One region of the Paenibacillus sp. PvP094 genome, then DNA from elsewhere that is predicted to be linked to it. Evidence: predicted binding sites of a transcription regulator. Region 1 holds the regulator's gene; the other holds the start of a gene.

Region 1 (5,112 bases):
ACGCAGTCCGACGGTGAGATTATACAAGCCGGACTTGCCATCATAGATCATGACTACAGCATAACTCAAATATATAGTTCTTATGTAAACCCTGGTGTGCCTATTCCTCCATTTATTACGGGATTAACCGGGATTACTGACGAAGATGTGGCGGACGCTCCCTCACTCGAAGAGATGATGATGGAGATGGTTCCGCTGCTTGACGATGTTGTCCTGGTGGGACACAACGTGGCTTTTGATTTTCATTTCCTTCAGAATGCGCTTGACCGATGCGGCTACTTGCCGTTCACCGGACGTATTCTGGATACCATTGATTTTCTCAAAATTTCATTTCCTTCACTTGGTTCTTATCAACTGGGGTATGTATCTTCAGAATTCGGATTCCAGCACGACCGTCCTCATCAGGCAGACAGTGATGCTTTGGCAACGGCCTATGTGCTCCTGAAGTGTTTGGATGAACTGCGTCAACTGCCATTGATTACGATACAGCGTCTCAGCGACCTGTTTGCACCTGAGGACAGCGATCTGGGCTGGTTCTTCGACGGCATGCGCAGTGAGAAGGAAGCAGAGCCCATACAGGATCTGGATGGACATACGTATTACCGCCAATTGGCCTTGAATGTGAGTGATTGGACTGAGATCGGTGCTCCACGCGATGAACGCGAAGGTAATCCGCTCGAAGGTGTAAGTTTTGAGCAGTATATGGATCAGGTCCGGGCCAATCTGCAGGATACCCTGGATCACTATGAAGAACGCGAGGCACAGACACAGATGTTCAGCAGTGTAAGGCAAGCGCTGGACGAAGAAAAGCATTTGTTAATTGAAGCAGGTACGGGTACGGGGAAATCCCTGGGGTACTTGCTGCCGGCCATATATGAAAGTGTGAAGCAGGAACGAAAAGTAATGGTTAGCACGCATACCATCAACCTGCAGGAACAGCTTCGGGAGCGTGATATCCCGCTGCTGACCAAAGTGGTGCCTTTTCCGTTTAAGGCTGCCGTGTTCAAAGGTCGGGGGCACTACCTGTGTCTTCGGAAGTTTGAGCACAAGATCAACAAACGTGAGTTCGCTACACCGAAAGAAGATTATTTTACAGCGGCTCAGATGATTGTGTGGCTCACCCAGACAGAGACTGGAGATGACGAGGAGCTGAACCTCAGTGCGCGCGGTGGGGACTTTTGGGAAACGGTACAGAGCGAATCGGAATCCTGCCTGGGACGTTCTTGTCCGTGGTTCAGGAAGTGCTTCTACCATCGGGCGAAGCATGAAGCAGGATTGTCCGATATCGTCATTACGAATCATTCTAAATTGTTTACGGATGTAAAAGCAGCTCACCAGCTTCTTCCTGCTTACGATAGTCTCGTAATCGACGAGGCTCATCATCTTGAGGATGTGGCGGGTAAGCACCTGGGTCTTCACATGAAATATTTCACGTTGGTTCATACCCTGACCCGATTGTTTAAGGATAGTCGGAACGGTCAGCTTCCCATGCTGCGAACACAACTGGCGGGGCATGAAAATTCGGTGCAGTGGGGCTCAGTCATTGACCAGATGTTTCCGCTCGCTGTTGAAGTCAAAGAAATGTGGGATCGTTTGAGCGATGCCTTGTTTAACCTGCTGCCTGAGCGGAGTGATGCTTCTCCGGGAGAAACGGGGCAATTTTCCCTCAGACTGAAGCCTTCAATGAAACCGGCGAAGTGGCAGGAGCTGCAGGATTACGAGAACCAGATTTATGTCACACTGGGGGACTTGATCCGCAAGGGAGACAAGCTGCTTCTTGAAGTGAAAGAAGACCAGGACGATTATCAATCGGATAGCTTGATCACGGACATTACAAGTCTGCTTAAGGATTTGGCAACGCTCAAAGAAAACCTTCGTTTCTTCATGCGAATGGATGATGCCAAAACGGTATACTGGATGGAGGCAAGCGGCCAATTCCGCAGCAAATCACTGCAGCTGTATGCCGTTCCTGTCGATGTTAGTGCACAGTTGAAGGACATGTTCTTCGATAAAAAGAAAAGCGTTGTCCTTACTTCGGCTACGCTCTCGGTCGATAAGTCATTTCAGTTCATGATTGAACAGCTTGGCTTGCAGGAAGCAGCCGATAATAACCGTTTGCTGACGTCCATGCTGCCATCGCCATTCCGGTATAGGGACCAGGCTTTGCTGGTCATCCCTCGTGATTTCCCAAGCGTAAAAGGCAGTGTGGGGGATGCTCACTTTGTCGACATGCTTGTACGATCTCTGGCCGAAACGGCTATTGCGACAAAGGGCCGCATGATGGTGCTCTTTACTTCATACCGAATGCTGCGCCAGGTTTACGACCCATTAAAAGAAGCGCTGTCGGGTAACGATATTTCGCTGCTTGGTCAAGGCGTTGATAGTGGCAGTCGTTCCAAGTTAACACGCAGGTTCCAGGATGCAAAAGCAACCGTTCTGCTGGGCACCAGCAGTTTCTGGGAAGGGGTAGATATCCCTGGCGAGGCGCTAACCTGTCTGGCCATTGTGAGATTGCCCTTCCAGCCACCGAACCATCCGCTTGTCGAGGCGAAGAGTGAACTGCTGCAGGAACAGAAAAAGAATCCGTTTATGAAGCTGTCTGTTCCACAGGCCGTCATCCGTTTCAAGCAGGGATTCGGCAGGCTTGTTCGTACGGCCAAGGATCGGGGCATTGTCATCGTTTACGATACAAGGGTAATTGAGTCTTATTACGGAAAGTATTTCCTATATTCATTACCCGGTCCCAAAATGGAACATATGCTGACTGAACAGATGGTTCCACGGATTAGCGAGTGGCTGGAAACACCAGCACAGGATGAAACTACGGCGAATTAGGGATGACGTCGTTGCGTAATAAGGGCTTCTCGCTGTAAACTTTATTAGGGTGTGAATTATTTTTGAAGCACTTTTAACTTGATATTTTATAAGGCATCTTGCATGATTTCATTCGGAAACGAAAAAGGTTATGCGGGATGCTACATTTTTATTTATCTATTGTGGCCTTGGTAAGGGGGAGTAATGTAATGAAATCAGATAAAATTTCGGAAGCTGTGGTACGCAGATTGCCTGTTTACTTGCGCTATTTGAATGAACTGCATCAACGTGAGGTAGGCACGGTGTCATCACAGGAACTGGGACTACGCCTGGATCTTAATCCTGCCCAGATTCGCAAAGACCTTGCATACTTTGGGGACTTCGGTCGCAAAGGCATTGGATATGACGTATCGTATCTAATCGAGAAAATCCGTCATATTTTGAAAATTGATCAGCAAATCAATGTTGCTCTGGTCGGAGCTGGTAACTTGGGACATGCATTGTCCAATTACAACGCCTATCTGAAAGACAACATGAAAATTGTTGCTGTTTTCGATGCATACGGTCCTAAGATCGGCAGTCAGATTAACAGCCTGAAAGTACAGCCCATGAATGAACTAACGGATTCGGTCAAAAAAGATAATATTCGTATTGGAATCATTACCGTTCCGGATACCGAAGCTCAGAACGTAGCCGATCAGCTCGTGGAATCCGGCATTGAAGCGATTCTGAACTTTGCACCTACCATCTTGAAAACACCACCGCACGTCCGCATTCATCATGCTGATTTTACAACGGATCTGCTTAGCCTGGCTTATTATCTGGAGAACGGAAAGGACGACGAGGAAGATGACGACAAATAGATGGGTAATTCATAACGGCAAATTTGCTGTAAATAGTGGTACGGAATGGACCGTGGTTCAAGGGTATATGGTCGTTGAAGAGGATAAGATTGTGCATATTGGTGAGACACTGCCGGATGGAGATGAGAGCCTGCCAAAGGTTGATGGCAAAGGACTGGTCTTTTTGCCGGGTCTGATCAATACGCATGGTCACGCAGCCATGTCGCTTCTGAGAGGCCACGGGGACGATCTGGCCCTGCAAGTATGGCTTCAGGAGAAAATGTGGCCTATGGAGGCGAAAATGACGTCTGAGGACGTGTATTGGGGTACCTCCCTTTCTGTATTAGAAATGCTGAAAGGCGGAACAACGGCATTCCTGGATATGTATGATCATATGGACCAGGTGGCAAAAGTAGTTGAACAATCCGGGATTCGTGCCGCATTGGCACGTGGTGTCATTGGTCTCTGTTCCGAAGAAGAGCAAATGCGCAAACTGCAAGAATCGGCTGCGTTTGCACGCGAGTGGAACGGACAGGCTGGTGGTCGAATTACGACGATCATCTCACCGCATGCGCCGTATACTTGCCCTCCGGATTACATAGAGAAGCTGGTACAGGTTGCACATGATCTGGATCTGCCGCTGCACACCCATATGTCGGAAACCCTTCGCGAAGTCGAACAGAATGTAACGGATTATGGACTGCGTCCAGTGGTACATCTGGAAAAGCTCGGTTTCTTCTCTCGACCTTCTCTCGTAGCTCACGCCGTGCATTTGAATGATGAGGAGATTGAAATTCTGGCACGCCATGATGTAGCGGTCTCTCACAATCCGGGAAGCAACCTGAAGCTTGCTTCGGGTGTTGCGCGTGTTCCGGATCTGCTGAAAGCTGGAGTAACCGTATCTCTGGGAACAGACGGACCAGCAAGCAACAACAACCTGGATATGTTTGAAGAGATGAGACTGGCTGCTTTGATTCACAAGGGAGTATCCGGTGACCCAACAGCGGTTCCAGCGGGAGAAGCGCTGCTACTTGGAACGGGGTATGGTGCCAAATCCATCTTCCTGAACAATACGGGAGCACTTCAAGTCGGCATGAAGGCTGATTTCATTGCGCTAAATATTGAACAAGCACACTTCTATCCGCACACGGATCTGATCTCTCATACCATTTACTCCGCTTCAGCCAAGGATGTGGAGCATGTATGGGTTGACGGCAAACAGCTGGTGAAACATGGTGAATGTCTTACTATGGATGAAGAGCGCATTCTGCGCGAGTCTCAACTTGCATTTGACGGACTGCTCGCCCGTTAATTTCAGAATAGCAGCAGCGTCATAGGGGAAAGGAAGTTCGGCTTTTGAAAAGAAAAAAGAAATGGATCTGGATCTCGCTGCTTATCCTAATTTTGATTCTGTTTGGATTACAGCGCTTCTATGTCTATATTACCCAGGACCAGC
Region 2 (5,112 bases), 540 kb from region 1:
ACATGTACCTGGATATTGGTGCGGATAACCGTGCGGAAGCCGAATCTTGGGGGATTCACCCAGGAATGCAAATCGTGCCGATCTGTGAATTTACACCCCTGGCGAACCCGAAAAAAATTATGGCAAAAGCCTGGGATAACCGCTACGGAGTCGGACTTGCCCTTGAGCTCGTTGAAGCACTCCACCAAGAGAAGCTTCCAAACACGCTGTATTGCGGTGCAACCGTTCAGGAGGAATTGGGGCTTCGCGGTGCGCGTACAGCTGCCAATCTGATTGAACCAGACATCTTCTTCGCCCTGGACTGCAGTGCAGCCAATGACATGACAGGTGACAAACAGTCCTTTGGACACATTGGGCAAGGTGCTCTGCTTCGTATTTTCGATCCAGGCATGTTCACTCACCGCGGCATGGTGGAATATGTGCAAGATACAGCTTCTTCGAACCAGATCAAGATGCAATACTTTATCTCACCTGGCGGCACGGATGCAGGACAAGTTCATCTGAGCGGAATTGGCGTACCTTCAACCGTCATTGGGATCTGTGCCCGTTACATCCATACCTCATCTTCCATCATTCACACCGATGACTATGATGCTGCCAAGGCACTGCTTGTCAAATTGGTGAAGGGTTTGGATCGTACGACCATGAACACTATTATTGAAAACGCGTAATGCTCACTAGTGATAGAATTGAAAAACTCTGGTTGATCTCTCTCCAGATAAAGAGGCGTTCCGACTTTGGTTGGAGTGTCTCTTTTTTTTGCGTAAAAATAGATTAATAGTTCGAACATTACAGGAAATAACACATAAGATACAACAACGAAAGAGAACAAAACACCAAGCAGTGGGGGTCCTGTTATGGCAGTGGGAAGGAATGGAAAATCGAATAAAGGATCCAAAAAAACAAATGCCGCTAACTCCCTTCTCAATGGCAATCTTAAAGGTAGAAACCTGGAACTCATCGTTGCAGCATTGCTTGTTAGCGGTAAATTAAGAGTTGATGCTGTCACCTTGTTTCGTGAGGCCACTCTGGTCGTAGAGCTGGTTGGACAGTATAAAACACTAACAAACATTAACCCTTCGAATGCCGATAAACTGGTCCAATTTCTTGACGAGATGGGCGATGTGACTCTGGATGATGTGATGCGAGCTTTCCAAAAAAGAATGAATTCCTAAATGAATGGAATGAAATGAGGCTGGGATGATGTCTGACTTTGACGGAACTGGATTTGCAGAGCTATTAATTGTAGTTATCCTTGTTGTGTTATTTGTATTTGGCTCTTCGGATATTGATGAGCTTACCGATTCCCCATCCTCTCCCTGAACCTTGCTCCCAATTGTGGTTTAGCCCCTTGAACTCTATACACATAGTAAGGTTTAGTACAGGATTCGGAGAGCCAATAAAAAACGCCAGTCCTCTATTCTGGACTGGCGTTTTTGAATTCATGCTGATGTCGTCATGCGACATAATCCGATAAAGTAACCTCGATGCCTATTACTCAGAGTTATAGAAATAACGGCGAAAATGCGATCCATGCCAAAATAAGCGTTAGCACAATACATACATTCTCGACCACGGCTCCATGTTTGGTCCCTGTGCTCATCAGATTCGCCCTGATCCTCCACTTGAGTGGCGGAAGCGGACGAATCCCGCGATTCGTCAACGAATCTGCAAGCAGATGCATGGCATAGGCTACTCCTCCGGCAACCCAAATCTCCGGTCCCTGCTCATGCGTTGTGCTGTACAGCAGTCCTCCCCAAACTGCAGTTCCATAGACCGTATGGGTTAAACCTCTGTGGGTCAGCGTAGTACATAACATGAGCAGACTCCCTGCAATCAGGTTCCATGGTGCGAGGGCGTGACCGTAGAATACAAGGCCCAGTCCGATGGCGAACATCAACACTTTGCGGAGCGAACGCGATGGCAGGAAAGATACCAGCCCGACCAAAATGGCTAGCAGCAGATTCCAAGGCTTCGCCTGCACGTAAAAATACACAAATACGGCTGTAGGCAGCAAAATGGTTTGCAGCAGCCTGATCAGACTATTGGGCAGCGCCTTGGATACCAATAAGGAATTCGGCTCATCAATGTCCGGCAGCAGCGAGCCAATGAGCGCAACCGTAACAGCAGGTGCCGTGACTTGCACACCCATCAGCTGCAGTACTGAAAGTGAAACGCCTGTTCCAATAATCAGGTGGGATCTTCCCATCATGATGCGAAAACTTCCTTTCGAAGAAATAGGGAACATCATATCCCATTCTCGATGTTACAACGAAAACAAAAAGAGAACAATAGTTCGTATTTCTTATTTTAAAGTAGCGTCTGGAACTCAATACCTTCCATTCTTCAAGCTCCAACAAAAAAACAGTTTCCGTGACCGGGCTCACACTTTTTAATTTGTGCTACTTATCTCTTTCTTAGTGAAATAAATCACATTAAGTGTTAGCAATCCACGCTATGATTCAAATATAAACCACTAAAAATGTTGATAATGTCCAGTGTTAAACCAAGGAGGCTTACACACATGAACGGAAACAGAGAAAAACTTGTCGTGATCGGTAACGGTATGGCCGGCATTAGTACAGTTGAACAGATTTTGAAATTAACTTCACGTTATGATATTACGGTCTTCGGCACGGAGCCCTATCCCAACTATAACCGAATCATGTTGTCCTATGTTCTGGAGGGCAGCAAAACCATTGATGATATCGTGCTGAATGATCTGCACTGGTATGAAGACAATGGCATTACGCTTCATACCGGTACAACCGTGTCCCGTATCGATGCAGATACCCGGGAAGTCGTTACAAATGAAGGCACACGGGTGCCCTACGACAAAGTCATTATCGCTACAGGTTCCAGCTCCTTTATCCTGCCCGTTCCGGGTCATGATAAAGAAGGCGTTGTTGGATTTCGGGACATTGCCGATTGCAATATGATGCTGGAAGCAGCAAAGCAATATAAAAAAGCGGCTGTTATTGGGGGAGGTCTTCTCGGACTGGAAGCAGCCAAAGGTCTGGTCCAGCTCGGCATGGACGTCACCGTAGTTCATCTCATGCAAGACTTGATGGAACGCCAGCTCGATCCTCAAGCTTCAGCCATGCTAAAAGCGGAACTGGAGCGTCAGGGCATTCGTTTCAGGATGGGCGCACAGACAGCTGAATTGATCGGCGGGGAACGTGTGGAAGGCCTCCGATTTGCCGATGATACCGTACTGGATGCAGACTTTGTCGTTATGGCTGTAGGCATTAAACCGAATACGATTGTAGCCCGCGAAAGCGGCATGGAAGTTAACCGCGGGATCATCGTGGATGACTACATGCAAACCTCACTCGAAGGTGTATATTCTGTCGGGGAATGTACCGAACACCGGGGAGTATGCTACGGCCTCGTTGCCCCATTATTCGAACAAGGCATGATTCTCGCCAAGCATATCTGCGGCGTGGAAACTGCTCCGTATGAAGGCTCTGTCGTATCTACCAAATTAAAAATCTCAGGTGTGGACGTCTTCTCCACAGGCGAATTTCTCGATAGTCCCGACCATACGGTGATCAGCCATAAAGATGACTGGAAACGGACCTACAAAAAAATTCTGCTGCGGGACAACATCATGGTCGGTGCCGTGCTCTTTGGAGATGTGACGGATTCTGCTGAATTGCAGAAGTTAATCAAACAGAAAACCGAGATGACGGATGAGCTGTATGCCTCGCTGATGGGTACGGGCTGTGGGGGTCACAAAAAAGCTGCTTCTGTTGAAACGATGGCTGAGGACGAAATCGTATGTGGATGTAATGGTGTAACCAAAGGAACGATTGTCGATGCCATTACGAATCAAGGTCTGAGCAGCGTTGATGAGATCAAAGCCTGCACAGGCGCAACCCGTTCATGCGGCGGATGCAAACCGGTAGTAGAACAAATTTTACAATATGTACTGGGAGATGGCTTCACAAGCGGCGCCAAACAGGGCATCTGTGGATGCACCTCGCTCAGCCGGGATGAAATTGTAGCCGAGATCAAGCAAAAAGGATTGCAGACGACCAAAGAAGTGATGAATGTCCTGGGCTGGAGCCAGCCTGAAGGCTGTTCCAAATGCCGTCCAGCAATTAACTACTACCTCGGCATGATTGCACCGGATACGCATGAAGACGAGAAGGAATCCCGGTTTGTCAATGAACGTATGAACGCCAATATTCAGAAAGACGGTACGTATACGGTAGTACCGCGCATGTACGGCGGCGTAACCACGCCGGAAGAACTGAAACGCATTGCGGACATTTCGGTCAAATACGATGTAAAAGCCGTCAAGGTTACCGGGGGACAACGTCTTGATCTGATCGGGGTCAAAAAAGAGGATCTGCCGCAGGTATGGGCGGAGCTGGATATGCCTTCCGGTTATGCTTACGCCAAATCGCTGCGTACGGTCAAAACATGCGTCGGTTCCCAGTTCTGTCGCTTCGGTACCCAGGATTCCATGGCGATGGGTGCCCTGCTTGAGCGCAAATTCGAGCGTCTTGATCTGCCTGCCAAATTCAAGATGGCGGTTAACGGTTGCCCTCGGAACTGTGCGGAATCATGTACGAAAGATATCGGTATCGTAGGTAACGATGGAGGCTGGGAGTTGTTTATTGGCGGTAATGGCGGTATCAAGGCCAGACTGGCAGACTCCTTATGCAAAGTAAAAACAGATGCAGAACTCATCGAACTCTGCGGTGCAATTATTCAATACTATCGGGAAACAGGCAACTATCTGGAGCGCACCTCGGAATGGGTAGAACGGATGGGGCTTGATCAGATTCGTTCGGTTGTGGTGGATAATACGGAGGAACGCAAAGCACTGATGGAACGCATTGAATTTGCTCTGAACCATGTGGAAGATCCATGGGAAAAAGTATTGCGCAACGAAGAAGGCCAGACCAAACTGTTCCAGAGAATTGAAGTTTCGGCTCGCCCTTAAGTTTTAATCCTTAAAATAATAACGTTCTATACTGGATTAATATGATATTCAATTTGCAGGTGAACCTGCCATAGAAAAGGAGCAGTCCAAATGACAACCAAACAATCAGGCACCTACTTTCCGGCGGGAGAGATTGAAGAGTTTCTCCCTCGCATCGG

Evidence for each region. Region 1 encodes Rex, which represses fermentation and respiration genes when NADH is low (regulators of the CRP and FNR family bind a similar motif). Its sites were predicted from a motif close to TTGTGAAATATTTCACAA; they were not measured.
Region 2: a site for Rex is predicted at 2,419-2,436, ahead of nirB (nitrite reductase large subunit NirB). Genes of this name have one in related genera too.

What each region holds. Positions count from the first base shown of each region.
Region 1 covers NZ_JBEPOM010000001.1:4,356,121-4,361,232, forward strand. The annotation lists gene dinG (ATP-dependent DNA helicase DinG) at 1-2,835, shown strand, start outside; gene ABIC22_RS20120 (redox-sensing transcriptional repressor Rex) at 3,024-3,677, shown strand; gene ABIC22_RS20125 (amidohydrolase) at 3,664-4,968, shown strand; gene ABIC22_RS20130 (hypothetical protein) at 5,013-5,112, shown strand, end outside.
Region 2 covers NZ_JBEPOM010000001.1:3,819,556-3,824,667, reverse strand. The annotation lists gene ABIC22_RS17575 (M42 family metallopeptidase) at 1-671, shown strand, start outside; gene ABIC22_RS17570 (hypothetical protein) at 858-1,175, shown strand; gene ABIC22_RS17565 (metal-dependent hydrolase) at 1,505-2,212, opposite strand; gene nirB (nitrite reductase large subunit NirB) at 2,525-4,954, shown strand; gene nirD (nitrite reductase small subunit NirD) at 5,045-5,112, shown strand, end outside.